DNA from 2 places in the Lacrimispora sinapis genome. Region 2 is predicted to be linked to the other one. Evidence: a T-box and tRNA genes for the amino acid it is inferred to sense, from the RefSeq annotation. Region 2 holds a T-box; the other holds one or more tRNA genes.

Region 1 (3,409 bases), 700 kb from region 2:
GAGGGGTTAGCGGAAACGCGAAGCTCTGAATTTAAGCCCCAGTAAACGGCGGCCGTAACTATAACGGTCCTAAGGTAGCGAAATTCCTTGTCGGGTAAGTTCCGACCCGCACGAAAGGCGTAATGATTTGAGCGCTGTCTCAACAATGCACCCGGTGAAATTGAAATACCAGTGAAGATGCTGGTTACCTGCGCCAGGACGGAAAGACCCCATGGAGCTTTACTCTAGTTTGATACTGGGATTCGGTATTGCATGTACAGGATAGGTGGGAGGCAAAGAATCACGGACGCCAGTCTTTGAGGAGCCGATGTTGGGATACCACCCTTGCGATACTGGGTTTCTAACCTGCAGCCATGACCTGGCTGGGGGACAATGTCAGGCGGGGAGTTTGACTGGGGCGGTCGCCTCCGAAAGAGTATCGGAGGCGCTCAAAGGTTCCCTCAGAATGGACGGAAACCATTCGAAGAGTGCAAAGGCATAAGGGAGCTTGACTGCGACACCGACGGGTGGAGCAGGTAGGAAACTAGGACTTAGTGATCCGGTGGTATAAAGTGGGATTGCCATCGCTCAACGGATAAAAGCTACCCTGGGGATAACAGGCTTATCACTCCCAAGAGTTCACATCGACGGAGTGGTTTGGCACCTCGATGTCGGCTCATCGCATCCTGGGGCTGTAGTAGGTCCCAAGGGTTGGGCTGTTCGCCCATTAAAGCGGTACGCGAGCTGGGTTCAGAACGTCGTGAGACAGTTCGGTCCCTATCCGGCGTGGGCGTAGGATATTTGAGAGGAGCTGTCCTTAGTACGAGAGGACCGGGATGGACTGACCTCTGGTGTATCTGTTGGTGATCAAGACCATGGCAGAGTAGCCAAGTCGGGAAGGGATAAACGCTGAAGGCATCTAAGCGTGAAGCCCCCCTCAAGATGAGATATCCCATCGCAAGAGTAAGACCCCTTGAAGACGACGAGGTAGATAGGGCAGAGGTGGAAGCATGGTAACATGTGTAGCTGACTGTCACTAATAGGTCGAGGGCTTAACCAGGTTGGTTTAGGTAAGAGGAAGAACGGATGAAAGATTTAAGACAATGTGTGGTTTTGAGGGTATATGCATTAGCCTTCAAATAGGTTTGGCCTGGTGGCTCAGTTGGTTAGAGCGCCGCCCTGTCACGGCGGAGGTCGTGGGTTCGAGTCCCATCCGGGTCGTTTTACAACTAAATTTTGTCAATGGGATCTTAGCTCAGCTGGGAGAGCATCTGCCTTACAAGCAGAGGGTCATAGGTTCGAGCCCTATAGGTCCCATTCAGTATGCAAACCACATACATGAGAAGAGTTGTGCCGATGTGGCTCAATTGGCAGAGCAGCTGATTTGTAATCAGCAGGTTATCGGTTCGAGTCCGATCATCGGCTTGCATCAAAACAATTGAAATATGGATGGGTTCCCGAGTGGCCAAAGGGGGCAGACTGTAAATCTGTTACGACACGTTTCGATGGTTCGAATCCATCTCCATCCATTCAGTGATTAAAAAATGAATCACTGCATATACTATAATTAAATAACGCGGGGTGGAGCAGTCTGGAAGCTCGTCGGGCTCATAACCCGAAGGTCGTAGGTTCAAATCCTGCCCCCGCAATTTTTAATGTGTAATTTAGTGGATAATGTACTAAAGAACGCATGCGCCCAGATAGCTCAGTTGGTAGAGCAGAGGACTGAAAATCCTCGTGTCGCTGGTTCGATTCCGGCTTTGGGCATATGGGATACTAGCTCAGGTGGTAGAGCACTTGACTTTTAATCAAGTTGTCCGGGGTTCGAATCCCCGGTGTCTCAGGACAAGCCTTGAAACAGAAATGTTTCAGGGCTTTTTGTATTTTACTATTCTATTCATCGAATTCTACAATCACGTAATATCCCCGGTCATTGTGTTTCACTTCTTTTACAATTCCCTGGTTGGATTTTATACGGTCGCGTCCAGTGTAACAGCCTGACATGGCAACAGCCGGTTCTATGATATAACTGTAGCTGCTGGTACCTTCCCGTTCTATGATGTGAACTAAATCATTTGCTTTTACTAATCCTGGACGCTCCATTTTAAACTCTATTAATCTCATGGGTATCACCTTTCCTTCCACTATTTTACTCAAAATACTATTATAGCTCCCCTAGAATAAATTGTAAAGATAGGGTAAGGATGCTATACTAAAGGGGTTGGTAGTCTGCAGAAATTTAATAATTGAAATAAGAATAAATAGATATCGAAACAGGAAAATATAAGAGCAGAAATATAGAGTTGAGGAGATTGAGGGATAAATTGTGAAGGAAAGACCAAATTTACTAAAAAGGTTGATGGAGTATGCTGACTCGGATTTCTACCCATTTCATATGCCGGGACATAAAAGACAATATAAGTATGAGGCTTTGAGCCAATTTTTAAATCCATTTTCAATTGATATTACGGAAATTAACGGGTTTGATAATCTTCATCATCCGGAAGGAATTTTAAAGGATTCTATGGAATGGGCGGCTGGAATTTATGGGAGTGACAAGACATTCTATCTTGTTAATGGAAGCAGTTGCGGAATATTAAGTGCAATCGGTGCCACAGTTCGGAACAGAGGGACGATTTTGATGAGCCGGAATTGTCATAAATCTGCTTTTTATGGAGTTTTCCTCAATCAGCTGAATGCAAACTATATTTATCCACAATTTATACCTGAATTGGGGCTTCAAGGTGGACTATTAGCTGAGGATGTAGAAGAAATGTTGAAAACATGTTCGGATATAGAAGCGGTACTGGTGGTATCCCCAACTTATGATGGTGTGGTTTCTGATATTAAGGCAATTGCTCAGGTGGTTCATAAGTTTGGTTTACCCCTTATTGTGGATGAGGCACATGGGGCACATTTCTCATTTGGTAAAAATGAAGGATTTCCGGTTTCGGCTTTGGATTTGGGGGCAGATATTGTAATACAAAGTCTCCATAAGACGCTACCTTCCTTGACTCAGACTGCGTTGCTGCATGTCAAAAAAGGATTTGTAAATATGGAACGGCTGGACCGATATATTCAAATGTATCAGACCAGCAGTCCTTCCTATGTGATGATGGCGAGTATTGAAAATTGTATTCGGTATATGGATCATAATGGGACTGGTAAAATGAAGGATTTTTACAGTCGGATATCAGATGCACGGAAGCGTCTGGGGAAGATGGTGAATCTGCGGATTTTATCGGATCAGGTGATTGGATATAATGGAGTTTTCGATATAGATATTTCTAAAGTTATTATTTCTACCAGGAATACTAGTTGGTCGGGGAGTCAGTTAGATCAGGTATTACGTGAACAGTATCATTTGGAAATGGAGATGTGCGGGGCAGATTATGTTACAGCAATTACTACTTTGGCGGATACGGAGGAA
Region 2 (3,409 bases):
CTCTGGAAGGATTACGACCATTTTTTAAGCCTGCGCTCCAGCCGCGAAAAGATTTGTTTCGCCCTTTCTATTAAAACACCTCATCCGCTTTCTCTCTGGCCATAAAAAACGGTCCGGTATTAATGAGTGAGACCATCATTGATACGGGACCGTTTCTGTTTGTTTCATATTTTATTTTTAAATCATTTTACAAAAACTTTCACAAATTTCTTCTTGCCGCGCTTTACTACAAGTCCTTCTCCGGATAGCTGCTCTTTGGTAAAAAGGGCTTTCACATCCGTTACCCCTTTGCCATCTACCGTAACACCGCCCTGCTCCACATTACGTCTTGCCTCGGAACGGGTGGGTGCCAGTCCGGATTTTTGCAGGATGGTCAGAATATCCACGCTGCCGTCGGTAAAATCAGACTCCTCCAGTTCACAGGCCGGCATATCAGCCGCATTTCCTCCGGTAAACAGCTCTTTGGCACTCTTCAATGACTTTTGGGCTTCTTCCTCTCCATGTACCAGCTTTGTCAGCTCGTATGCCAGAATCTCTTTGGCCTGGTTTAACTGGCTGCCTTCCCACTGGTCCATCTCATTGATCTGCTCCAGCGGCAAAAAGGTCAGCATACGGAGACACTTGAGCACATCCGCATCCGCCACATTTCTCCAATACTGGTAGAAATCAAACGGAGAGGTCTTTTCCGGATCAAGCCATACGGCACCGGACTGGGTCTTCCCCATCTTCTTGCCTTCGGAATTCAATAAAAGGGTAATGGTCATGGCGTGGGCATCCTTACCTAATTTGCGGCGGATCAGCTCCGTACCGCCCAGCATGTTGCTCCACTGGTCATCTCCGCCGAACTGCATGTTACAGCCGTAGCGTCTGAATAATTCATAGAAGTCATAGCTCTGCATGATCATATAGTTGAACTCCAGGAAGCTGAGTCCTTTTTCCATACGCTGCTTATAACATTCCGCTGCCAGCATCCGGTTTACGGAAAAGTGGGGGCCCACTTCCCGAAGCAGTTCCACATAATTCAACTCCATCAGCCAGTCTGCGTTATTGACCATAAGTGCCTTGCCATCGGAGAAATCAATGAAGCGGCTCATCTGCTTTTTAAAGCAGTCGCAGTTATGCTGGATCATCTCCACGGTCATCATCTGACGCATGTCGCTTCTGCCCGATGGATCACCAATCATTCCGGTTCCTCCGCCAATCAGGGCGATCGGCTTGTTTCCTGCCTCCTGAAGGCGCTTCATTAAGCACAGTGTCATGAAATGTCCAACATGAAGGCTGTCCGCCGTAGGGTCAAAGCCAATATAGAAAACGGCTTTTCCTTCGTTGATCATCTTGCTGATTTCCTCTTCATTCGTCACCTGGGCGATCAATCCCCTGGCTTTCAGTTCTTCGTAAATCGTCATAACAATTCTCCTTTTTGAAAATAAAATAAACCCCGCCCTATCAAAAGGACGAGGTCAAAATCTCGTGTTACCACCTTTAGTTCATAAACAGTTCACACTGCTTACCTTTTTGAGTACCAAAATCGATACTCTAGCACAATAACGGGTGCAGGAATCCGTCACAGCCTACTGGGCGCTCTGCCGTTGGGTGTGAAGCTCAAAGAGGTATTCGCAATCCGCGTTCCACGCGCCTCTCATCCGCCGGCTGCTTTCTGTGTGGTCTCTCGTACTGCTACTTGTTCTTATCAACGCTTTTTATGGTATATGAAGTTATTGACTAGTATATGGGCTTTTTCTCCGTTTGTCAAGGGCAACTTAAATATCTCTGAATTTTCTCTTATTCCGGTACATATCCGCATCCGCATTCAGGATAATGCTGTTTAAATCATCTCCCGGCCGGTATTCTGCTACTCCATAAGAAAAAGAAAGACAGATGCCCTCAACCGCCTCACACCGGTCCTGGGCCAGTTCCAGTACTCTCTCCATCTCCTTCCCGCATAACCGGCAGCTCAACAGCACAAATTCATCTCCGCCGTACCGGTAAAGATGCATATGCTTTCCTTTTGCCTTCAGAATGGAGGCGGTAACTCCGCAAATGGCCTCATCTCCGCTGGAATGGCCGAACCGGTCGTTGAAATTTTTTAAATTATTTAAATCAATCATGGCTATGGTACACACCGACCGTCCGTTTATCTTCTCCAGCTGCTTTTCATAAGCGATCCGGTTATACGTTCCGGTCAGGGGATCATACAGGATCTTCTGAGTCATGAGAAGAAGAAAATAAAGCATAAAAGATGCTTCCGATAAGCTCCAGACCAGTAATTGAATATGGAAAATGATTTCCAACACTATTGCAAGTCCGATCAATCCCAAAAACACGGTCAAAAAAGCGGTCTCCGCTTTCCTATTGGGCTTGTCCCTCTGTTTCGCGGCACAGAAAATAAGGGATAGGAAATAAAAGCCACACACTGCAAAAGGAACAAAAAACAAAGGCCCTCTGGTATAGACATTTTCATTGCTTACGTGAAAAATCAATCCATACCGGATGCTGAGCAGGGATACAGCCATGTTAAACAGCAAGGGGGCATAAAACCATCTGGAAAACTTTTTGGACTCCTTTGTCTCGTATATCAGCACCAGGACCATAGGCGGACAGGGGCTCAATCCAAAATTCAATAATGTCGTCATGGTTCTGAGTATCCAGCCATTTGAATTAGAGCTCATTTCCCGGAAACAAAAATCTGCCCCGTTGATTATAATCATCAAAAACATCAAACCGATCTCCCAAAGGAACAGTTTCTTGATACGTCTTGAAAAAAGTTTGTCTGTTATAACCATAACGGTAAAAATGATAAGCGTAATAATTGGTACATAATATGTTTGAAGTACATAGAGAAACATACAATCCCCCTGAATGAATGTTATAAAACCTACGTCCATGTTAGCATTTCATCCAGAAATTTACAATTTTTTTATTTTAAAATTATAGATAAAATTATTTGCTGCAACAGGCTTTTCATGATTTTTCAGCTAAACAATCTTTAAGACAGCGTTTTGGTCCCCGTTAAGAATTATTTATTACAATGGAGATAATTCGATTATAATGGAGGTAGACTATGATTGAGGAAATCTTAAAGTATAATGACACTTTTGTAAACAGCGGTTTTTATAAGCACTTCGCTTCCAACAAATACCCCAAAAAAAGACTGGCTCTCATCACCTGTATGGATACCAGACTGGTGGAGCTTCTTCCTGCTGCACTGGGCGTTCACAGCGGAGATGTGAAACTGATAAAAACTGCAGGCAGCATGATCATAAACCCTTTTGACAGTACCATACGAAGCCTCCTGATCGCCATCCTTGAATTTGGAGTGGAAGAAGTCATGGTCATCGGCCATACCGACTGCTTATCCGCCACCATCTCCTCCGAAACCCTGATCACCCATCTGGTCCAGCGGGGAATC

The links. The T-box of region 2 lies ahead of tyrS (tyrosine--tRNA ligase). A T-box ahead of a tRNA ligase gene usually reads a tRNA of that ligase, here a tRNA-Tyr.
Region 1: it encodes a tRNA-Tyr, which carries the amino acid that the T-box ahead of tyrS (tyrosine--tRNA ligase) is inferred to sense. The anticodon was not compared.

Annotation. Positions count from the first base shown of each region.
Region 1 covers NZ_CP141832.1:17,751-21,159, forward strand. The annotation lists rRNA gene VIG27_RS00075 (23S ribosomal RNA) at 1-1,039, shown strand, start outside; tRNA gene VIG27_RS00080 (tRNA-Asp) at 1,127-1,200, shown strand; tRNA gene VIG27_RS00085 (tRNA-Val) at 1,224-1,296, shown strand; tRNA gene VIG27_RS00090 (tRNA-Thr) at 1,332-1,404, shown strand; tRNA gene VIG27_RS00095 (tRNA-Tyr) at 1,427-1,508, shown strand; tRNA gene VIG27_RS00100 (tRNA-Met) at 1,555-1,628, shown strand; tRNA gene VIG27_RS00105 (tRNA-Phe) at 1,674-1,746, shown strand; tRNA gene VIG27_RS00110 (tRNA-Lys) at 1,750-1,822, shown strand; gene VIG27_RS00115 (hypothetical protein) at 1,873-2,103, opposite strand; gene VIG27_RS00120 (aminotransferase class I/II-fold pyridoxal phosphate-dependent enzyme) at 2,306-3,409, shown strand, end outside.
Region 2 covers NZ_CP141832.1:714,546-717,954, reverse strand. The annotation lists gene VIG27_RS03315 (HD-GYP domain-containing protein) at 1-105, shown strand, start outside; gene tyrS (tyrosine--tRNA ligase) at 183-1,406, opposite strand; T-box leader at 1,448-1,703, opposite strand; gene VIG27_RS03305 (GGDEF domain-containing protein) at 1,761-2,846, opposite strand; gene VIG27_RS03300 (beta-class carbonic anhydrase) at 3,062-3,409, shown strand, end outside.